3 regions of the Rhizobium sp. NZLR1 genome follow, and region 1 is predicted to be linked to each of the others. Evidence: predicted binding sites of a transcription regulator. Region 1 holds the regulator's gene; each other region holds the start of a gene.

Region 1 (7,651 bases):
CGAGGATCGCGTCGAGCATCGGGCCGAGCTGGACGGCGCGGCCGCGCACATCCAGCCCGTCCACCTGAAAGGGGACGACATGGTCATCGCCGGCGAAATCGAACTGGCCGAGGGCGGCTGCAGCTTCTGCCATGGATTCACTCCTAGTTTTCAAGCGAAAGGACAGGGTGCTCTTCGCTCGCGCGGCCACGCGTTTTTCGCACGCGGCGTCCGATTATGGTTCAGATCGCGCCCAGGCACCAAGCAAGAATCGACTTCTGCGCATGAAGACGGTTTTCCGCTTCATCGAAGACCACGGATTGCGGACCATCGATCACGTCGTCCGTCACTTCCTCACCGCGATGAGCGGGCAGGCAATGCATGAACAATGCATCATTGCCGGCCTTCGCCATCAAGGCCGCGTTGACCTGGTAAGGCTGAAAGACATTGTGACCCCGGGCCCGATGTTCCTGATTCATGGAGACCCAGGTATCGGTCACCACGCAATCGACGCCTTCGACCGCACGGTCGGCATCATGGCAGAGCATGATTTCGGCGCCCTCATTGCGGGCCCAGTTCAGATAGTGATCCTTAGGCTCCGAGCCAAGGGGCACCGCCATGTTCATGCGATAGCCGAAGCGGGCGGCGCCTTCGACCAGCGAATGCAGCACATTGTTGCCGTCGCCGGTCCAGGCGATGGTCTTTCCCTTGATCGGGCCGCGATGCTCTTCGAAGGTCATGATATCGGCCATGATCTGGCAGGGATGGGTGTCATCCGTCAGCGCGTTGATCACAGGCACGGTCGCATGTTCGGCAAGCTCCACCAGGCGCGAATGCTCGGTAGTGCGGATCATGATCGCATCGACATAACGCGACAGAACCTTGGCGGTGTCGCCGATCGTCTCGGCGCGGCCGAGCTGCATCTCGGTGCCGGACAGGAACAGCGTTTCGCCGCCGAGCTGGCGCATGCCGACATCGAAGGAGACGCGGGTGCGCGTCGACGGCTTCTCGAAGATCATCGCCAGCATCTTGCCGGCGAGCGGCTTGTCGCCCGTGCCGGCCTTGAAGGCCTGCTTGCGGGCGAGCGCATCGTTCATGATGATTCTGAGATCGGCTGAGGTGACCGCGGAAAGATCGAGGAAATGTTTGGGAGCCATGTTCTTACCTGTGCTGCGCCCGAAGGCGGCAATCTCTTCAAGCCGTTTTCTTGACCTTCGCGGCGCGAATGCTCTCGGCGGCGCGCTCGATGCGGTCAAGGCCCTCTCGGGCTTCCTCGGCGGTGACGACGAGGGGCGGAAGAAGGCGGATGACGTTATCGCCGGCGGGTATGCCGAGCAGATGGGCGGCGCGGATCGCCTGCAGCAATTCGGCCGAGGGAATAGCAGCCTTGATGCCGAGCAACAGCCCCTCGCCTCTGATATCCTCGATCACATCGGGATAGCGATCCTTCAGCGAGGCGAGGCCCTGGCGGAAGACGAGTGCTACGTCGCGCACCTGCTGGAGGAAGCCATCGGCGAGGATGATGTCGAGCACGGCGCTGCCGACGGCCATGGCGAGCGGATTGCCGCCATAGGTCGAGCCATGCGTGCCGGCCTTCATGCCGGAGGCGGCCTCTGAAGTAGCAAGGCAGGCGCCGAGCGGGAAACCACCGCCGATGCCCTTGGCAACCGCCATGATGTCGGGCGTGACGCCCGACCATTCATGGGCAAAGAACCTGCCGGTGCGGCCAACGCCGGTCTGGACCTCGTCGAGGATCAACAGCAGGCCGTTTTCGTCGCAAATCTGGCGAAGCGCCTTCATGAATTCGGGGGTGGCAGGACGCACGCCGCCCTCGCCCTGCACCGGCTCGATGAGGATTGCCGCCGTCGCATCGGTGATCGCGGCGCGGACCGCTTCGATGTCGCCGAACGCCACCTGATCGAAACCCGGCGCCTTGGGGCCGAAGCCTTCGAGATATTTCTCCTGGCCACCGGCGGCGATTGTCGCGAGCGTCCGCCCATGGAAGGCGCCCTCGAAGGTGATGATATGGAAGCGCTCGGGATGGCCGTTGGAAAACTGATAACGGCGCGCCGTCTTGATCGCGCATTCGAGCGCTTCAGCACCCGAATTGGTGAAGAACACCTTGTCGGCGAAGGTGGCGTCGGTCAGCCGTTTGGCCAAACGCTCCTGGCCGGGGATCTCATAGATGTTGGAGAGGTGCCAGACCTTGTCGGCCTGCTCCTTCAGCGCGCCGACCACATGCGGATTGCCGTGGCCGACCGAGGTGACGGCAACACCGGCGCCGAAATCGAGATAACGTTCGCCGCTTTCGGTGATCAGCCACACGCCCTCGCCTCGCTCGAACCGCAGCGGGGCACGAGAGTAGGTGTCATAAAGCGGCGCGGCTTCAGCCATGGCGCGGTCTCCCGATCAGAGTTATCAAGCAACGGACTCCGGCTAAGAAAACCAGGCCCGAAAAATTAAAAATGCCGCCTTGCGGCGGCCAGCGGTACTATTTCCTTTTCGCGCTGCAATGTCAACAAAACTGCGCCCTTAGCGCATGCAGCAAGGTTGTACAGCGGTGTTTTCGACCTTCAACAGGCTTTATTGCAGAAATGACACGCTGGGGCAGCAAGTTGGGGAAAACTCCGAATTCGATTCATCCGGATTCATGCGACTCTTGTCACGGAGTCACGCTCACACTAGGTTAAAGTTCAATTACTAGACTGCATGCGGCGGAACTAGTCACCAAAATTGATCAAGCGTTTCTTGTTTCGGAGCTTCCGAGGCAACGGTGAGGGATTCTGCCATCACCAACGCAGAAGGTGGAGACAGGGCATGAACTGGACAGACGAGCGGGTCGAGAAACTCAAGAAGCTTTGGGCCGAAGGACTGAGCGCCAGCCAGATCGCGGCGCAACTTGGCGGTGTCAGCAGAAACGCTGTAATCGGCAAGGTGCACCGCCTGAGCCTTCCGGGCCGCGCCAAGGCCGGCGGCACGGCCGCCACGGCCCGAACGCCGAAACGCAATACATCGGCGCCGCGCGCGCCGAACTTCGCCTCTCGGATCACCACCCGCACCGTTACCCGCCAGCAGGGCGCAACGATGCTGAAGGAAGAGATCGAGATCGAAACGGTCGAGGAAATGGAATACGTGCCGAAAGGCAACGTGGTCGTGCCGATCTCCCGCCGCCTCGGCCTGACGGAACTGACCGAACGCACTTGCAAGTGGCCGGTCGGCGATCCGCTGAAGGATGACTTCCACTTCTGCGGCTGCGAGTCCCCCGACAATTCACCCTATTGCGGCTATCACCAGAAACTCGCCTACCAGCCCGTCAACGAACGCCGCCGGGCGGCAGCGCGGGCGAGCTGAACGGGTGACATTGTCGACATGCAAAAACGGGCTGGAAGGCCCGTTTTTTTATGTGAGTACGTTGGGTGTGGCTGCCCCTTGTATCTGCACGTTAGAGATTTTGTGCGATGGAAGCGATTGAGCCTCTGGCCGGGTGGCCACCCGGCCAGAGGCGTGACGAAGTCGCCCGTTCCCCCTCTGGTTACAACCGTGGATGAGCCTGGGATCTTCGTCATCGTCACGTACGACCGAATAGTCGCTTGGTTCCAATCGCACGCACAAGGCAGGTTACCGTGAACAGAGTTATATGTGGAGTGGATGTTTCGAAGGACTGGCTGGATGCGTCTATCCGCCCGTCCGGGACGTTTGAGCGTTTCAGCAATGACGCCACCGGCATCGGCGCGCTGGCCGATCTTTGCCGGGCCGAGAATGTCGAGCTCGTCGTCATGGAGGCTTCCGGCGGTTACGAGCGGACGGCCTTCCTGTTGTTGTGGGAGATGGGGATCGCCTGCGCCTTGGCTAATCCGCGCCATGTGCGCCGGTTTGCCGAAGCCATGGGCTTTCTGGAAAAGACCGACCGCATCGATGCGGCGATGATCGCCCATTATGCCGAAACCAAGCGGCTGGCTGCCCTGCCGCCGCCGAAAGCCGCGCAGATGCGGCTGTCGGCGCTGATGGCGCGGCTGTCCCAGGTCACGAGTGACCTGACCGTCCAGAGGCAGCGCCGCAGTGCGGCCCGCGATCATCAGAGCGTGGCAAGCCTCAACGAGGTGATCGCGCTTCTGGTGCGCCAGAGCCGCACCCTCGAAGGCGAGATTGCCTCGATGATCGATGACGATCCGCTCTGGGCCTGCCTCAACCAGGCCTTTCGCTCGATCAAGGGCGTGGCCAACCGTACCGTTGCCCGGCTGATGGCCGAATTGCCTGAGATCGGCCGGATCTCCAACAAGGCGATCGCCAAGCTGGCCGGCCTTGCGCCGATTGCCAACGACAGCGGCAAACGCAGCGGACATCGGCCGGTGCGCGGCGGGCGCTCCGGACCACGCGCCATTCTGTTCCTGGTTGGCGCCATCGCAGCCCGACACAATCCGCATCTGGCGGCATTCCAGCAAAGGTTGCAAAGCCAGGGCAAACCGAAAATGGTCATCCGCATCGCGCTCGCCCGAAAACTCCTGGTCATTCTCAATGCAAAAGCACGAGATGCGCGAAGAGAATTCGAACATGCAACTTGACAGCCCAGATAGTCGCTCATCCGCCTGCCGGCACCGACCGGGGTCGAGACGAGTGGCTCGACCCCGGTCGGGTTAGGGTGAGGGGCAGAGCTTGCTCGACTTTATCGGAAACCCCTCAGGCTTCCATCGAATAGCCGGCGCCGCGGACGGTGCGGATGACGTCTTGCATGTTGGAGAAGTTCAGCGCCTTGCGCAGGCGGCCGACATGGACGTCGACGGTGCGTTCGTCGACATAGATATCGTGGCCCCAGACGCCGTCGAGGAGCTGCGAGCGGGAGAAGACTCGGCTCGGCGACGACATCAGGAATTCCAGCAGGCGGAATTCGGTGGGGCCGAGGCGGACTTCGCGGCTTTTGCGATGGACGCGATGGGTTTCGCGGTCGAGTTCGATATCGCCGCATTTCAGCACCGTCGACAGCACCTCGGGACGGGCGCGGCGTAGCATCGCCTTGACGCGGGCAACGAGCTCCGGGGTCGAGAACGGCTTGACGACGTAATCGTCGGCCCCGGTCGACAGTCCGCGGACGCGCTCGCTCTCTTCGCCGCGCGCCGTCAGCATGATGATCGGCAGACGTTCGGTTTCCGGCCGCATGCGCAGGCGCCGGCAGAGTTCGATGCCGGAGACGCCGGGCAGCATCCAATCGAGGATGAGCAGGTCGGGCGTGCGCTCCTGAAGCCTGATTTCGGCTTCGTCGCCACGAAGGATAGTATCGACCTCGAAGCCTTCCGCTTCGAGATTGTAGCGAAGAAGCACGCTCAAGGCTTCCTCGTCTTCAACAACTGCAACTCTCGGGATCATGCCTGTCGGTCTCCTCGCGCATGTTCCTTAAACCGGGGTGATTTAAGCAATGCATCCTGCGCAAATTCAGAAAGGTGGCTGCGACCTCTTTGCGCGCCCGGATGGGCGCGCACGCAACGGCTAGTATGGGCTTTATTCCGTGACCGCGCCGACGGTGTTGGCGCTGTCGTCTTTCGGACGGTCACCTTCCGGCTGTGCGCCGGTCGCCATGTAATAGATCGTCTCGGCGATGTTGGTGGCGTGGTCGCCGATGCGCTCGATGTTCTTGGCGCAGAAGAGCAGATGCGTGCAGCTGGTGATGTTGCGCGGATCTTCCATCATGTAGGTCAGCAGCTCGCGGAACAACGAGGTGTACATCGCGTCGATCTCGTTGTCGCGTTCACGGATCGCATTGGCCTTGTCGGCAGAGCGCGTCGTGTAGACGTCGAGCACTTCCTTGAGCTGGACGAGCGCCAGCTCGGACAGATGCTCGAGACCGCGGGCGAGCTTGCGCGGAACGCCGGTGCTCTGCACGGCGATGACGCGCTTGGCGGTGTTCTTGCCGAGGTCGCCGACGCGTTCGAGATCGGCGGCGATGCGGATCGAACCCATGATTTCGCGCAGGTCCGAGGCCATCGGTTGACGGCGGGCGATGGTAACGATCGCCTTGTCGCCGATTTCTCGCTCGGCGTGATCGAGGATCACATCGTCGGAGATGACCTTCTGCGCCAGCGCGGTATCGCCGTTGACGAGCGCCCGGACGGCCTCGCTGACCATCTGCTCGGCCAGGCCGCCCATTTCGGAAATCCGCCTGGACAGGAACTTCAGATCATCATCATAGGCAGAAAAAATATGTGTCGATGCCATGGGGCTTTATCCTCGAATAACGGGAAGGCTTGGTGTCGCCAAAATCAACCGAAGCGACCCATGATGTAGTCCTGGGTGCGCGGATCGTCGGGATTGGTGAACATCTTGTCGGTGTCGTTCTCCTCGACGAGATTGCCGAGGTGGAACATGGCGGTGCGCTGCGAGACGCGCGCGGCCTGCTGCATGGAGTGGGTGACGATGACGATCGTGTAGTTCTCGCGCAGTTCGTGGATCAGTTCCTCGACCTTGGCGGTGGCGATCGGGTCGAGCGCCGAGCAGGGCTCGTCCATCAGGATGACTTCAGGGCTGACGGCGACGGCGCGGGCAATGCAGAGGCGCTGCTGCTGACCGCCGGACAGGCCGGTGCCGGATTCATGCACGCGGTCCTTGACCTCGTTCCAGAGGCCGGCGCGCTGCAGGCTGGTCTCGACGATCTGGTCGAGATCGGCCTTCGACTTGGCAAGGCCATGGATGCGCGGGCCGTAGGAGACGTTTTCATAGATCGTCTTCGGGAACGGGTTCGGCTTCTGGAAGACCATGCCGACGCGGGCGCGAAGTTCGACGACGTCGATATCGGGATCATAGATATCGTCGGTATCAAGCGTGATCTTGCCGGTGACCCGGCAGCCGTCGATCGTGTCGTTCATGCGGTTTAGGCTCCGCAGGAAGGTCGACTTGCCGCAGCCGGACGGGCCGATCAGCGCGGTTACGGTGTTTTCGCGGATGTTCAGGTTCACATCGAAAAGCGCGCGCTTCTCGCCATAGTAAACCGAGACATCCTTGCCGATCATCTTATAAGGGACGTTGCTCATCTTCTGATCCAGCGCTTTTTCAACTGCAGCTTCCGTCAACATGTTCATGATGTGTAACTCCGTTTACCAGCGGCGCTCGAAGCGACGACGCAAGAGGATGGCGCCCATGTTCATGACGATCAGGAACAGGAGCAGGACGATGATGGCACCCGAAGTCCGCTCGACGAAGGCACGTTCGGCCTCGTTGGCCCACATATAGACCTGCACGGGCAGAGCCGTCGAGGGATCGAGCGGCGTCGTCGGCGCGTTGGCGACGAAGGCGACCATGCCGATCAGCAGCAGCGGCGCGGTTTCGCCGAGCGCATGCGCCAGGCCGATGATCGTGCCGGTGAGGATGCCGGGCATGGCGAGCGGCAGAACATGGTGGAACACCATCTGCATCTTCGAGGCGCCGAGGCCGAGGGCTGCGGCGCGGATCGACGGCGGCACGGCGCGCAGTGCGGCGCGCGTCGCAATGATGATCGTCGGCAGGGTCATCAACGTCAGCACCAGGCCGCCAACCAGCGAAGCCGAACGCGGCAGGCCGACGAAGTTGATGAAGACGGAAAGGCCGAGCAGACCGTAGACGATCGAGGGCACGGCGGCGAGGTTGTTGATGTTGACCTCGATCAGATCGGTCAGCTTGTTCTTCGGCGCAAACTCCTCGAGATAGA
Region 2 (7,651 bases), 1.8 Mb from region 1:
GCCGGATCCTGCTCGATCAGATAGCGATCGTGATTGCCGCGAACCGAGGTCAGGCCAAGCGGCATCAGCAAATCAGCGGTCCGACCGGCTTCCAGCGGCCCGCTGAAGAAATCGCCGAGATTGACGATGTCCTCGATGCCCTCAGCGCGAATATCCGTAAGCACGGCTTCAAGCGCCAGATGGTTGCCGTGAATGTCGGCGATCGCGGCAAAACGCATTTCTAACTCCCTCGATAGGTGGAATAGCCGTAGGGCGAAATCAGCAGTGGCACATGATAATGCGCCGTGACATCGGCAATGCCGAAGCGGATCGGCACCAGATCGAGAAAGGACGGATGCGGCAGCGGCGTGCCGCTGGCCCTCAGATAATCGCCGGCGTGGAAGACCAGTTCATAGGTGCCGGCTCGGAAATGTTCGCCAGCGAGGATGGGACCGCCGTCGACTCGGCCGTCGGCATTGGTCTCGACCGTCTTCAGATGCCTGCGGATCTCGCCGTCGAGCTGGAAAAGATCGATCCTAAGGCGTTCGGCCGGCTTGCCGAGGGCGGTGTCGAGAACATGGGTGGTCAGTCCGGTCATGGGGCTGGCTCTTTGATGATGTAGGGGGTTTCGAAGAAGAACTCTTCCAGATTGTTGCCCGGCCCGTCGCGGTCGACGACCAGGAAATCGGAGACTTGGCCAAGCGCCATCAGCGGATGATGCCAGACATTTTGGCGGTAGTTCACTCCCTGGTCCCCGCGCGCGCAAAACACTTGCGGTCTGCCCGGGCGTCCGCCCTCGTCCTCGGAGACGACGACGAGGAAGGGACGGCCGGAGACTGGCGAGAAGCTCTGGCTGCCGAAGGGATGGCGCTCCATCATGTCGATGTCATAGGGAAAGCTGCGCGGCTGGCCGCGAAAGAGATTGATGATGACGCGTGCGCCTTCGCCCGTCGCTTGCGCCGCGGCCAGCGCATGGAAACGCTCCGTCGTGCCGCCATTGATGAGCCGCATCGCGGCCGGATCGGCTTCGATCACCTCACCGAAGAGAGCGAAGGCGGAGTTGGTGAGAGGACGAATGTCGAGAAACCGAGACATCGCGTCACTCGCCTTGGGCATGCCAGTATCGGACGGCATCGATCTCCCGAAGCAGCTCCGGCAGCGTCCGATACGTCGCCTCCCAGATTTCGGAGGGATCGAGATCGAAGACGTCGTCGAGGATGCGATTACCGGTGCCGCAGATCCTGGTCCACGGCAGATTGGGATGCTCGGTGGCAAATTCCGGATGGGACACCAGCAGACGGGATGCCGCAGCACCGATGGTGAAGTGGCAAAAGGCAACGGCCTTGAAGGTAAGCTGGTCCTCGGCGAAAGCCGCCTCATCCATTCCGCCGATGAAGGACAACGCTTGGGATGCCGCCTTTTGCATGTCATTGAGATAGTCGATAGCGCGCCTCTCCTTCATTCAGCCTCCGGCAACATCGATGTCAGACGCAGCAGCGCGATCTTTTCGACCTGTGCCGTCGCGGTCGAGAACTCCTCGTCCCGGCCGTTGCCGATCCTTGTTTCGAAAGCTTCCAGGATATCCTCCTTGCCGAGCCCCTTGACGGCGATGATGAAGGGAAAGCCATATTTTTCGACATAGGCCGAATTGAGTTCTGTGAAGCGGGCGTGCTCGGCAGGGCTCAGGCGGTCGAGACCGGCGCCGGACTGCTCCTTGCGGCTGTCTTCGGTAAGTTCACCCGATATGGCGAGGCGCCCGGCAAGGTCGGGGTGGGCGCTGAGCACCCCGAGACGCTCCTGTCGGCTTGCCGCGCGGAAGACGGCGGCAAGCGCCGCATGTACGCCGGCCGCCGTCAGAGGCTCGTTCACGCTGCCGGCGTCATAGGCGCGCTCGGCGATGAAAGGCGAATGTTCGAAGACGCCGCCGAAGCGGGAAACGAAATCCTCGCGCGACAGCATCAGATCGCGTCCGGCTGATGGTGCTTGTGCCAGTGCTCGGCAATCTCGATGCGGCGCGGAATCCAGACCTTGTCATGCTTCAGCACATATTCGATGAAGCGCTTCAGCGCCGCCGCCCGGCCCGGGCGCCCGACGAGGCGGCAATGCAGGCCGACCGACATCATCTTCGGGCTGCCCGCCTTGCCTTCCTCATAGAGCGTATCGAAGGCATCCTTTAGATAGGTGAAGAACTGATCGCCGGTATTGAAGCCCTGCGGTGTGGCAAAGCGCATGTCGTTGGTTTCGAGCGTATAGGGGATGATCAGGAAGGGTTTCCCATCGACGCCCTTCACCCAGTAAGGCAGATCGTCGGCATAGGAATCGGAGGAATAGAGGAAGCCGCCCTCCTCCTGCACCAGCCGAAGCGTCTTGTCGGAAGGCTTGCCCTGATACATGCCGTATGGCCGCTCGCCGGTAAGCTCGGCGTGCAGGCGCACCGCTTCGAGGATGTGCTTGCGCTCCAGATCTTCCGGAAAATCCTTGTATTCCAGCCAGCGGTAACCGTGGCTGGCGATCTCCCAGCCGGCATCCTTCATCGCAGCGACCGCTTCAGGATTGCGCGCCATCGCTAGCGTTACGCCGTAGACGGTCGCCTGCACCTTGAGATCGGTGAACATCCGCCAGAGCCGCCAGAAGCCCGCGCGCGAACCGTATTCGTAGATCGATTCCATGTTGAGATTGCGCTGTCCGGGCCAGGCGGCCGCGCCAACGATCTCCGACAGCAGATTTTCAGAAGCCGGATCGCCGTCGAGGATCGAGCTTTCGCCGCCCTCCTCATAATTGATGACGAACTGCACGGCGACGCGCGCCTCGCCCGGCCACTTCGGATCGGGCGTCTGTCGCCCGTAGCCGACGAGATTGCGCGGATAAGTCTCGGATACCATCAAATCACCTTCTGAAAAGACGGCGAACGGTAGCATCCGCAGCCGGAATGTCGAGAAGGAAACTGCTCAATCCGATTTTGCCTTTGCAGTACAATGGCTTAGCCCATCGGCACGCTCAGGCGATCTTGCGCGCGCTGACCTTGCCCATCGGGTGCAGCGAATGAACGCGGAAGGGACCGCCCGTGCCCTCCTCGATCATCAGCGCCACGTTTGAAACCGTCACCGGGTCACTGAGGGCAGGCGCGAAAATCGTCCGCAGGGCCGGCTCGATGCGCGCCATGTCGATCGCGTTGACGGGTCCTGTCACCGGCATATGAAAGCGGAACTCTTCCATCACATAAGGATTGCCCCAGCGATGCAGGTTTGAAAACTGCGCTGCCGACAGCCCGTCCGGATCGCTGCGCTCGATCTCGGCTTCGCTGAGCGGCGCGCGGAAACGATCGAATTCCTGGACGATCGCCGAAGCGAGATACTGGATCCGCTCGCAGGGGGCGCTCGGCAGCAAGCTGTAGAAATTGCCGAGCCGTGCGACTTCGATGCGCGGAATCTGGAAGGGGACGAAGGTCCCGGAAAAACGCATCAGATCGCGCAGGAGTTGCGCTTCGGACATATTGTGACCCAGGTGAAACGGCGCCTTCAGAACGCCGTGAAAACCATAGCGCCGCGGCACGGCGGTATGGAAGGCGATCTCGTGAATGCCAAGGCCACGAACTGCCGGCGGCTCCACCATATCGCCCGAAAACACGTTTCGGCCAAGCCAACTGGCAGCCACAAGCGACAGCGGGTCGCTCGCCGGAGGCGTGAAGCAAATGGCATAGCGCATGCAATTTCCTCCATCAAGGAACTGAGCGCCGATCAAATCCGGCGCTGTCGATGCGCAAGCAGATAGGTGATTTGCATGACAGAATAACGAAACGAAGCGGCGTCGAATTCACGTTTAACGTGAAGCTGCCGCGATATGGCTTGAAATTGCGAAGCTTTCCGGCAGCAAAAATCCGCAATCCGTATCGCCTGCGATACATATCGCCGCTTCCGCCAGCCGGTGGGCCAGGCCGAAGCTGACCTTGAAGCCGCCGGTCAGCGCGATCAGGCGCGGATGATCGGGGTGGCGGCCGATCATCGGGTCACGGTCGATCGCCTTCGGGCGAAGCCCCGCCCAGCGCTCGACGATAGGGGCGTCGCGCAGCGCCGGCACGATCTCCCGCGCCGCGGCGATCAGCGTATCGAGCTGAGCGTCGGTCGATGTGGAATCGTCGAAGCGGTTTTCGCTGGTGCTGCCGATCGCCACATGCCCGCCCTCGTGCGCGACGACATAGAGCCCGTCGAGGAAGATCGTCGGCAGCGCCGGGTCGAGATCGGCTTTCAACAGCGCCGCCTGCCCCTTGACCGGTTGACCGAGCGGTCGCTTCAGCCCGGCGGTCAGCGCCTGCAGCAACGGAAAAGACTGGTGACCGGCGGCCAGGATGCAGTCGCTGAAAGTGATGGTTTCGCTCCCTATGTCGGCCGTGCCGCAGTCGGGATCGACACCGGTCACCGCCGCGTGTTCCATGATCCGCACATGTTTTGCCTGTCGCAAGAAGGCAATGAGCCCCGCAGTCAGTGAGCGGGGCGCAACGCGGGCGGCGAGCGTATCATGCACGAAACCGCTCTCGCCGGCGGATGCCTCGATCCAGCCGTCGACCGGCGGGCTGTCGAGCACGTGCCAATGGAAGCGGCGCTCGCCTGCGCACCAGTGGCGCTCGGCATCCTCGGAGTGAGCGCGCGCTATCTTGTTGAGATGCGGCTTCGGCAGCGGGATCAGCCGCCCGGAACGGCGGTAACCGGCCGAAAGCCCGGTTTCGGCTTCCAGCATGGCGATCTCGGCTTCGAGCGAGACCAGCGCATCGAACTGGAACTGCTTTTTCTCAGACCACCGATCCGGCATATGCGGCATCAGCGCGCCGAGCAGGCCGCCGCTCGCACCTCCACCCAATTTGCCGGCGTCGACGATAAGGGTAGCGATGCCACGGCGCTCGGCATGGACGGCCGCCCAGAGACCCATGATGCCGCCGCCGACGATCAGCAATTCGCAGGACGATTGACCTGAGACCGGCTGAGGATTATCGGCTTTTTCCATGACAGACGTGAACCCCGATCAGATTGGCGCGGGCGCGCCGCAGCCGCTCGAATGGCGCGACGGCGATATGCCCTATTCCCTCGCCTTTGGCGACCATTTTTATTGCCAGACCGATGGGCGGCTGGAATGCGGCCATGTCTTTCTCGCCGGCAACGGCCTGCCGGAGCGTTGGAACGGGCGGCAGGAATTCGTGATCGGCGAACTCGGCTTCGGCACCGGCCTGAACTTCGCCGAGACCTGGCGGCGATGGAAGCTGTACAGCGTGCCCGGCCAGCAGCTGCATTTCATCTCCTTCGAGCTCCACCCGATGCGCGGCGAAGAAATCAGCCGTGCGCTCTCCCACTGGCCGGAGATCGATGCCGAACGCGAGGCGCTGACGGCGGCCTGGCCGCCAACGCCTGCCGATACCGTCTCGCTCGACCTCGACGACCAGATGAGGCTCAGCGTCGTCTGCGGCGCAGCACTCGACGGCGTCGCAGCCGCAAAGCCCGGCTTCGACGCCTGGTATCTCGACGGCTTCGCCCCTTCGCGCAACGGCGATATGTGGTCGGAAGAACTGATGCGCCGCGTCAACGAAAAGACCGCGCCCGGCGGCACTTTCGCCACCTATGCCGCGGCCGGTTTCGTACGCCGCAACCTCATCGCGGCGGGCTTTACCGTCGAGCGCCGCCAGGGCTTCGCCGGCAAACGCGAAATGCTCTGCGGCATCAAGGCGCCCGACAGGTAACGTTTGCTGCTTCCAGTCCACTGTTGCTAACGATTATATGGCAAGGACAATCCGCAGCGGGCGGTAAGCTTTATTCATGAACTGATGGAACGATGTGAACGTCTGGCGGAAACGCCGAACGGTTTTTCACTGGTCCCGCGCTATGAACACGGCGTCCGCCGCCCTACGGGAATTATCTGATCTTTGATCGGGCGGCAAGGATCGCATCCAGGTCCTGCATATCTTGAACGGAGTTCAGGATTTCGAGAGCATCCTGTTTTCCGACTGAGATCAGTAGCTGGTGCGCCCCGGCTGCTGCTCGTCCTTGAGGAGCCATTGCCGAATCTTCTCTTCCAACAATTCGGGGCTGATCGGTTTCGACATATAGTCGTCCATGCCGGCGTCGAGACAGAGGTCGCGGTCGCTTTCGAGCGCATGGGCGGTGACACCGATGATCGGCACGCGATGCCCCTGCCCTTTTTCGCGCGCGCGGATCGTCCGGGTCGCCTCATGGCCGTTCATGACGGGCATCGAGACGTCCATCATGATGATGCGCGGCGTGTGTCGCTCCCAGGCGGCAACCGCCTGCTCGCCATTGTCGACGACGAGGAAGGAGAGGCCCGTTCCTTGCAGGATCTGGGTGAAGACGATCTGGTTGACCTCGTTGTCCTCGGCGACGAGCACATCGACGAATTCAGGCGCCCGCTGCTGCGGCATCGGCTCAGGCGGCGGTGCCGGCACCACCGCCTGCGCCTGCAGCCGGGCGATCTCGGCTTCTGAAACCTGCTTCACGCGGCCGGCGCGGACGACCTCGACGACGGTATTGCGCAGCACGTTGGCGCGCGCCGGCTTCATCAGATGCGCATGACCGTTCAGTGCCGCGAATTCCTTTTCTGTGCCTGAAATATCCATCGACGTCAGAAAGATGATCGGAAGCTCGACGAAGCGGGGATCGGCGCGCAGCCGGCGCGCGACATCGGCGCCGTTCATATCGGGCATGTGATAATCAAGCACGACGGCATCGACGGTAATGCCGAGATCCGCCGCCGCCTCCAGGATCGCAAGACCGGTGCCCCCGCCCTCGGCGGCCACGCCGTCAAAGCCCCAGAGCGAAAGCTGCTCGGTGAGGATGCGCCGGTTCACATCATTGTCGTCGACCACGAGGACGCGCGCGCCCTGCACATTGATTGGCAGCGGTTTCGGCTCGAGGCGGGCTGCAGCCACCGCAAAGGGGAGATTGACGGTGAAGACCGAGCCCTTGCCCCATTCGCTCTCGACATTGAGATACCCGCCGAAGAGATCGACAAGGCCGGCGGTGATCGCAAGCCCGAGACCCGTTCCCTCATGCCGCCGGGTCGAGGAGGCGTCGACCTGCGAGAACTTGTCGAAGACCGATTCGAGCTTTTCGCGCGGGATGCCGATACCGGTATCCTCGATGCGGACGCTCGCCAGGATCTCGCCGCCGGCAACCGTCTGGAAGCCGACATCGACGAAGACGTGGCCGCGCTCGGTGAATTTGACGGCATTGCCGACGAGATTGGTGACGATCTGGCGAAAACGCCCGGCATCGCCGATCACCGCGGCGGGCAGATCCGGTGCGGCCCGCACCAGGAGCTCGATGTTCTTCTCGGCAGCATGCGAGGATAGGAGTGTCGCCACGTCCTCCACCGCTTCGGTGATGTCGAAGGCGGCTTTGCGCAGTTTCATCTGCCCCGCATCGATCTTCGAGAAGTCGAGGATGTCGTTGATGATCGTCAACAGCGCATTGCCCGACTTGACGATGATGTCGATGAAGGTTTTCTGGCGCGTGTCGAGATTGGTCTTGGCAAGCAGTTCCGCCATGCCGAGCACACCGTTCATCGGCGTGCGGATCTCGTGGCTCATATTGGCGAGGAATTCGGATTTGGCCCGGTCGGCGGCTTCGGCGCGCGACAAGAGCTGGCGCAGGTCCTCCTCGCGGCTCTTGAG
Region 3 (7,651 bases), 380 kb from region 1:
GATGATCCGCCGCGCCATCCTGAAAGCGATCGCCATTCCCGGCTATCAGGTGCCTTTCGCTTCGCGCGAAATGCCGATGCCTTACGGCTGGGGCACCGGTGGCGTGCAGGTGACGGCCTCGATCATCGGACCGGATGACGTGCTGAAGGTCATCGACCAGGGTGCCGACGACACGACCAACGCCGTTTCCATTCGCGCTTTTTTCCAGAAGGTCGCCAATGTCGCGGTGACGACGCGCACAGGCGAGGCGACGATCATCCAGACGCGCCACCGCATTCCGGAAGAGAAGCTCGGGCCCGGCCAGGTGCTCGTTTACCAGGTGCCTATCCCCGAGCCGCTGCGTTTCCTCGAACCGCGCGAGACCGAGACGCGCAAGATGCATGCTCTCGAGGAATACGGCCTGATGCATGTGAAGCTCTACGAGGATATCGCCCATAACGGCCGCATCTCCAAGACCTATGCCTATCCGGTGAAGGTACACGGCCGTTACGTCATGGACCCGTCGCCGACGCCGAAATTCGACAATCCGAAGATGCATATGTCGGACGCGCTGCAGCTTTTCGGCGCGGGACGCGAGAAGCGCATCTATGCGGTTCCGCCCTATACCGACGTCGTCAGCCTGGATTTCGATGACTATCCCTTCGACATCCAGCGCTTCGACAAGCCCTGCGCCCTTTGCGGTGCCGAGGATGTCTATCTGGACGAGGTGGTTCTCGACGACAAGGGCGGGCGCATGTTCGTCTGCTCCGACACCGATCACTGCGAAGACCGCCGCGCCCATGGGCATGCCGGCGAGATGTTGGCCCGGGAGGCTGCAGAATGAGCGATATCCCGCTTCTCAAAGTCCATGACGTTTCGAAATTTTACGGCAACCGGATCGGCTGCCGCGACGTCTCCTTCGATCTCTGGCCGGGCGAAGTGCTCGCCATCGTCGGCGAGTCCGGCTCCGGCAAGACGACACTGCTGAACTGCCTCTCCACCCGGCTGCTGCCGAGCACTGGCAGCGTCGAATACCACATGCGCGACGGCAGCTACCGCGACCTCTACCGCATGAACGAGGCCGAGCGGCGTTTCCTGATGCGCACCGACTGGGGCTTCGTGCACCAGAATCCGGCCGACGGCCTGCGCATGACCGTCTCCGCCGGCGCCAATGTCGGCGAACGGCTGATGGCGATCGGCGACCGGCACTATGGCACGATCCGCGCTTCGGCGATCGATTGGCTGGAGCGCGTCGAGATCGACGCCGACCGCATCGACGACCAGCCGCGCGCCTTTTCCGGCGGCATGCGCCAGCGCCTGCAGATCGCCCGCAACCTCGTCACCGGCCCGCGCCTCGTCTTCATGGACGAACCCACGGGCGGCCTCGACGTCTCGGTGCAGGCACGCCTGCTCGATCTGGTGCGCGGCCTCGTTAACGATCTCGGCCTGTCGGCGATCATCGTCACCCACGATCTCGCCGTCGCCCGCCTGCTCTCACACCGGATGATGGTGATGAAGGACGGCTACGTAATCGAACACGGGCTCACCGACCGGGTGCTCGACGACCCGCGCGAACCCTACACGCAACTGCTCGTCTCCTCGATCCTGCAGGTCTGAGCAATTCAAGACTTTACAGCGTCCTTGCGCGTCTTTTCAGGGCCCGGCGCTGTAAATCCGAAACCAGGAAAGAAGACATCATGCCAACGCCCCTCGTCGTTTCCGAAGTCTCGAAAAGCTTCACCATGCACCTGCGCGACGGCATCAGGCTGCCCGTCGTTTCCAATGTCGCCTTCTCGGTCGCCTCAGGCGAATGCGTCGTGCTCGGCGGCCCATCGGGCGTCGGCAAGAGCTCGCTGCTCAAGATGATCTACGGCAATTATGCCGTCGACACTGGCCAGATCCTCATACGCCACGACGGGCGCATCGTCGACCTCGCCGCCGCCGATCCGCGCACCGTGCTCAACGTGCGGCGCCACACGCTCGGCTATGTCAGCCAGTTCCTGCGCACAGTACCGCGCGTCGCGGCGGTCGATGTGGTTGCCGAACCGCTTGTGGCGCGCGGCGAAGACGCCGCCACGGCACGGGAAAAGGCGGGCGCCCTGCTTGCCAGGCTCAACCTGCCGGAAGCGCTCTGGCAACTTCCACCCGCCACCTTCTCCGGCGGCGAGCAGCAGCGCGTCAACATCGCCCGCGGCTTCATCACCGAGCACACGATCCTGCTTCTCGACGAACCCACAGCCTCGCTCGATGCCAAAAACCGTGCCGTCGTCGTCGGCATGATCGAGGAGAAGAAGAAGGCGGGTGTCGCGCTTCTCGGCATTTTCCACGACGAGGAAGTGCGCGAGGCGGTCGCCGACCGCATCCTCGACGTCCAGCTGTTCTCGCCTGGAAAGATCGCCGCATGAGCCGCAAGCTTGGCATCGAGCCCTATGTGCATGAGACGGCATCCGTCAGCGATTCCACCTTCGGGCGCTATACGGAGGTCTCCGAGCGCTGCCGCATCAGCGAGGCCACGTTCGGCGACTATTCCTACATCATGCAGGATGGCTCAGTCTGGTGCGCAACGATCGGCAAGTTCGTCAATATTGCCGCCGCCGTGCGCATCAACGCCACCAATCATCCGACCTGGCGGGCGACGCTGCATCATTTCACCTATCGTGCCGCCGACTACTGGCCGGACGGCGACATGGAAACCGATTTCTTCGCCTGGCGGCGGGCAAACCGCGTGACGATCGGCAACGATGTCTGGATCGGCCATGGGGCGACCATCCTGCCCGGCGTCACCGTCGGCAACGGCGCGGTGATCGGCGCCGGTGCGGTGGTATCGAAGGATGTCGCTCCCTACGCGATCGTCGGCGGCGTGCCGGCCAAACCAATCCGCGAACGCTTTCCAAGAGAGATCGGCGAACGGATGGACAGGCTTTCCTGGTGGGATTGGGAGCACGACCGGCTGCGCCAGGCGCTGCAGGATTTCCGCAACCTGAGCGCGGAAGATTTCCTGTTCCGCTACGGTGGTTAAACCGCCGATATAGATGCGCAACAAGCGCGGGGATATGTGACAGGACTTACACAAATATGACATGGGAGGTTCATCAAGCGGGACTAATGCGATGCTGACCAAGGCCTGGAGTGCAAAGGGAAAGCATGATGTTCGAGCTGAAGAATGTCACACGTCGTTTCGGAAAAAAGCTCGCCGTCGATTCCGTCACGCTCGACATTCCTCAGGGCCAGATGGTCGGCATCATCGGCCGATCCGGCGCCGGCAAGTCGACGCTCTTGCGCATGATCAACCGGCTGCAGGAACCGAGCTCCGGCTCCATTCATTTCGCCGGCGTCGAGGTCTCCGGGCTTCGCGGCCGGGCGTTGCGCAACTGGCAACGCGATTGCGCGATGATCTTCCAGCAGTTCAACCTGGTGCCGCGCCTCGACGTTCTGACCAATGTCATGCTCGGCCGCCTCAACCACCGCTCGACGCTTCTGAGCCTGCTCAACATCTTCACCCGCGAGGAACGTGTGCATGCCATCGCTGCGCTCGAACGCCTCGGCATCGAGCAGACGGCGTTGCAGGCATCCGGCACGCTTTCCGGCGGCCAGCAGCAGCGCGTGGCGATTGCGCGAGCGCTGATGCAGAACCCGAAGATGGTTCTCGCCGACGAGCCGATCGCCTCGCTCGATCCGCTGAATGCCAAGATCGTCATGGATGCGCTGCGCGATATCAACGAGCGCGAGGGCATCACCGTCATCACCAACCTTCACACGCTCGACACCGCCCGCAACTATTGTGAGCGCATCGTCGGCATGGCCAGCGGCCGCGTCGTCTTCGACGGCAAGGCCTCGGAACTGACCGCCGAGGCAGTGAAGGCAATCTACGGAACGGACAAGGATGGCGCCGGCATCGACGAAACGATGACCTCGACATCCATCAATATCGCTCCCGAGCGGGCAGACAATCAATCCGCCGGCGCCCAACCGCTGGCGCTGGCCGGTCTCTGAGCGAGGCGGCCGCGATCGCGCGCCCGCGTCAAGGGCACACTTCTTCGTAACGGAAGACCGGGGGCACCGGTCAATAGGAGAGACACATGTTGAAGAAAGCACTCTTTGCGGCAACGGCGCTCTTCGCGCTCGCCGGCGCCGCCAACGCGGCAGATCTCAAGGAATTCCGCATCGGCATTCTCGGCGGCGAAAACGAAACCGACCGCCTGCGCAACTATGCCTGCCTTGCCGACCACCTGAAGCAGGAATTCGGCTTCGAGAAGGTGTCGCTGTTCCCCGCCGCCGACTATGACGGCGTTATCCAGGGCCTGCTCGGCGGCACGCTCGACTTCGCCGAACTCGGCGCTTCCGGCTACGCAGCCATTTACATCAAGGACGAGAAAGCTGTTACGCCGATCCTGACGACGCAGCAGAAGGACGGCTCGACGGGTTACTACTCGGTCGGTCTCGCCCTGAAGTCCTCCGGCATTAAGAACATCAAGGACGCCAAGGGCAAGAGGCTCGGCTACGCCGATCCAGATTCCACCTCCGGCTATCTCGTGCCGCTGACGCAGATCCCCAAGGACACGGGCATGCCGAACGACAAGTTCTTCGCCTCGACGCAGTTCAACGGCGGCCACGAGAACAACCTGCTTGCCGCTTATGACGGCAAGGTCGACGTTGCCGTCGACGACTCGTCGGGCATCGGCGAATTCAAGGACGGCTACACCTCCGGCACCTTCCGCAAGGAAGTCGACAAGGGCGCCGTCGATCCGAACAAGCTGGTTGAAGTATGGCGTTCGCCGCTGATCCCGAACGGCCCCCTCGTCGTTCGCAACGCCCTCGGCCAGGACTGGCAGACGAAGCTTGCAGCCTTCTTCACGGCTCTGCCGGAGAAGGATCACAAGTGCTTCGCGGCTGTCGAAGGCGGCGACTACAAGGGTTACGCCCCGGTCAAGCACGACTTCTACAACGCCGTCGTCGAAGTCCGCAAAGCTGCCATCGGCGGCTGATCGGTTTCTGGAATGCGGGGCGGCCGGAAACGGCCGCCCTTTATCTTTGATCGGGCGAGGCGTCCATGACTATTGCCGATACACAGCCGCACATGCAGAGCACGCAGGAGATCGGCACCGCCTGGGAGCGGATGGTCGCCAAGCGCCGCTTCTACACTATCCTCGGCCTGGTTATCTTGATTGCGGCCTTCGTCAGTTCCGTCCGCTTCGCCGACGAGAGCAATGCCGGCCATTTCTTCGACCGCCTGCCGCATATCTTCGACTTCCTGAGCTGGCTCATCCCCAGGGACTGGAACGATGTCTGGCGTGCGCTGTTCGACATTGCGAGCGTCAACGACAAGGGCGGCGAGGAATTCAATTTCGACAAGGGCCGCGTCTACGTCTGGGGCGCTTTCTACATCCCCGAATATTTCGAGCTGATGATCGTCACGATCAACGTGGCGCTGATCTCGACGATCGTCGCTTTTGTCTTTGCCGTTCCCTTGAGCTTCTTTGCCGCCCGCAACCTGACCAGTTCATGGCCGCTGCGCATCGTCGCCAAGCGCCTGATGGAATTTTTGCGCGCCTTCCCTGAGATCGTTATCGCCGGCCTGTTTTCCGCGATCCTGTCGATCGGGCCGGTGGCTGCCATCATCGCCATCACCCTGCACACGATCGGCGCGCTCGGTAAACTCTTCTACGAAGTGGCCGAGAATATCGACATGAAACCCGATGAGGGCATGAAAGCCGTCGGCGCCAACTGGTGGGAGCGCGTCCGCTTCGCCGCTCTGCCGCAAGTGCTGCCGAATTTCACCTCCTATGCGCTCTTACGCCTCGAGATCAACGTGCGCGCCTCGACCATCATCGGCGCCGTCGGCGGCGGCGGCATCGGCGAGGAGTTGAAGCTTTCGATCTCGCGCGGCTTCGGCGCCAAGACGATGGCGCTCGTTCTGCTGCTGTTCGTGACGATCGTCGCCGTCGACCAATTCTCCGCATGGCTGCGCCGCCGCCTCGTCGGCGAGCACGCCTTCCTTCTGCAACATTGAGGCCGCCATGACGGTGATCGACGCAAACCGCATGCATGAGATAGAAACGCGCTATCCGGAATATTTCCACCGGTCGTTCCGCCAGCGTTTCGGCGGGCTGATGATCCTGATCGCGACGCTGCTCTATGGCCTCTATGCCGTCTGGTTCTTCGACCTGCCTAAGCTTTTCGCCGAAGCCCATTGGGAGCGCGTCGGCATCTATCTCAGCCAATGGGTGAGCTACGACGTTCAGCCGGAATTCCGCATCGGGGATGACGGTTCGATCGATATCCGCTATCCACGCTTCTCGCCTCTCGGCGACAATCCGCATCCGGACTGGTTGGTCAACAATCCCGATGGCAGCATCACGGTTTCGATCAGCGGCACCAGCCGCACCGTCACCGTCTCGAAGAGCGAGACGATCGTCACCGCGCATGGCATCAGCGTTCCCGTCGAGGTTTCGAGCGGTGCGCCGAAAGTTGTCGGGCCGGTGCCCGGCTGGATGACCGTCTATGACGACAATGTGCTCGCCGATCTCGGCTTTGCCGGCGACGTCAGCATTTCCGTCGACCGGGTGAAGATCCGCAAGCGTTTCATCGGCTGGGCGAATTTCATCTTCGACACGCAATCGTCCTTCTTCGACAAGCCGGTCGGCGAGGTCGTCAGTCTCATCGTTTCCGGCCCGCGCATCAAGCCCGACCAGTCCAACCTGGCGCTCGCCTTCGACGACATTTGGAACAACAGCGAATGGCAGCACGGCGATGTCTGGACCAAGCTTTTCCAGACGATCGTCATGGCATTCCTCGGAACGCTGCTCGGCTCGCTCACAGCCTTCCCGCTGGCCTTCCTGGCGGCGCGCAACATCACGCCGAACCGGCTGCTCAATCAGATCCTGAAGCGCTTTTTCGATTTCCTGCGCTCGGTCGACATGCTGATCTGGGCGCTGTTCCTGACGCGCGCCTTCGGGCCTGGCCCGCTTGCCGGCAGCGGCGCGATCTTCCTCACCGAGACCGGCACGCTCGGCAAGCTCTATTCCGAAGGGCTGGAGAATATCGACAACAAGCCACGGGAAGGCATCAAATCGACCGGCGCTCAGACCGTGCTCGTCCATCGTTACGGCATTATGCCGCAGATCGTTCCCGTCATCGTCAGCCAGACGCTCTACCAATGGGAATCGAACGTGCGCGGCGCGACCATCATCGGCGCCGTCGGCGCGGGCGGCATCGGCCTCAAATTGTGGGAGGCCATGCGCACCAACGCCAACTGGGAAAACGTCGCCTACATGGTCATCCTGATCCTGATCGTTGTGTTCATTTTCGACGCCGCCTCGAACGCGCTGCGCCACCGGCTGATGGGCACGAAAACCCACTGATATATCCGCTCCAAAGGCCGTGGCGGCGCTGCCGCCATCATCATTCTGTCACGGAAATCTTTTAGCCGGGAGCCTGCTTGCGGTTCGCCGCCAAATCACTGCACATTGCGCTCCCCCGTTTCGATGATCCTCAGGATAAAAGCCTTGCGCTATGCTCTCTATTTCTCGCCGCCGAAGGACGATCCCCTGACCGGCGAGGCGTCGCTCTGGCTCGGCCGCGATGCGTTCACCGGCGAGACCTATTCTGCGTCAGAACATGAGAGACTGGGTGCGGCGGAGCAGTTCGAGCTGACCGCGGATCCTCGCCGCTA

Evidence for each region. Region 1 encodes PhoB, which activates phosphate uptake and scavenging genes when phosphate is short. Its sites were predicted from a motif close to TGTCATNNANCTGTCAT; they were not measured.
Region 2: J3O30_RS16755 (DUF1045 domain-containing protein) is a predicted target of PhoB. The motif match lies at 3,760-3,776, and genes of this name have one in related genera.
Region 3: phnC (phosphonate ABC transporter ATP-binding protein) is a predicted target of PhoB. The motif match lies at 3,044-3,060, and genes of this name have one in related genera.

What each region holds. Positions count from the first base shown of each region.
Region 1 is NZ_CP071632.1:553,403-561,053, reverse strand. Features, by position in the region: gene J3O30_RS02810 (Hsp33 family molecular chaperone) at 1-133, opposite strand, end outside; gene argF (ornithine carbamoyltransferase) at 222-1,136, opposite strand; gene J3O30_RS02800 (aspartate aminotransferase family protein) at 1,174-2,373, opposite strand; gene J3O30_RS02795 (GcrA family cell cycle regulator) at 2,797-3,330, shown strand; gene J3O30_RS02790 (IS110 family transposase) at 3,603-4,541, shown strand; gene phoB (phosphate regulon transcriptional regulator PhoB) at 4,657-5,340, opposite strand; gene phoU (phosphate signaling complex protein PhoU) at 5,473-6,186, opposite strand; gene pstB (phosphate ABC transporter ATP-binding protein PstB) at 6,231-7,046, opposite strand; gene pstA (phosphate ABC transporter permease PstA) at 7,062-7,651, opposite strand, start outside.
Region 2 is NZ_CP071632.1:3,362,691-3,370,341, forward strand. Features, by position in the region: gene J3O30_RS16725 (metallophosphoesterase family protein) at 1-218, opposite strand, end outside; gene uraH (hydroxyisourate hydrolase) at 221-577, opposite strand; gene J3O30_RS16735 (ureidoglycolate lyase) at 574-1,074, opposite strand; gene J3O30_RS16740 (HepT-like ribonuclease domain-containing protein) at 1,079-1,441, opposite strand; gene uraD (2-oxo-4-hydroxy-4-carboxy-5-ureidoimidazoline decarboxylase) at 1,438-1,938, opposite strand; gene puuE (allantoinase PuuE) at 1,938-2,861, opposite strand; gene J3O30_RS16755 (DUF1045 domain-containing protein) at 2,977-3,684, opposite strand; gene J3O30_RS16760 (FAD-binding oxidoreductase) at 3,799-4,977, opposite strand; gene mnmD (tRNA (5-methylaminomethyl-2-thiouridine)(34)-methyltransferase MnmD) at 4,976-5,704, shown strand; gene J3O30_RS16770 (response regulator) at 5,975-7,651, opposite strand, start outside.
Region 3 is NZ_CP071632.1:175,203-182,853, reverse strand. Features, by position in the region: gene J3O30_RS00850 (alpha-D-ribose 1-methylphosphonate 5-phosphate C-P-lyase PhnJ) at 1-823, shown strand, start outside; gene phnK (phosphonate C-P lyase system protein PhnK) at 820-1,596, shown strand; gene phnL (phosphonate C-P lyase system protein PhnL) at 1,677-2,384, shown strand; gene J3O30_RS00835 (DapH/DapD/GlmU-related protein) at 2,381-2,998, shown strand; gene phnC (phosphonate ABC transporter ATP-binding protein) at 3,127-3,972, shown strand; gene phnD (phosphonate ABC transporter substrate-binding protein) at 4,059-4,964, shown strand; gene phnE (phosphonate ABC transporter, permease protein PhnE) at 5,030-5,989, shown strand; gene phnE (phosphonate ABC transporter, permease protein PhnE) at 5,997-7,340, shown strand; gene J3O30_RS00810 (DUF1045 domain-containing protein) at 7,485-7,651, shown strand, end outside.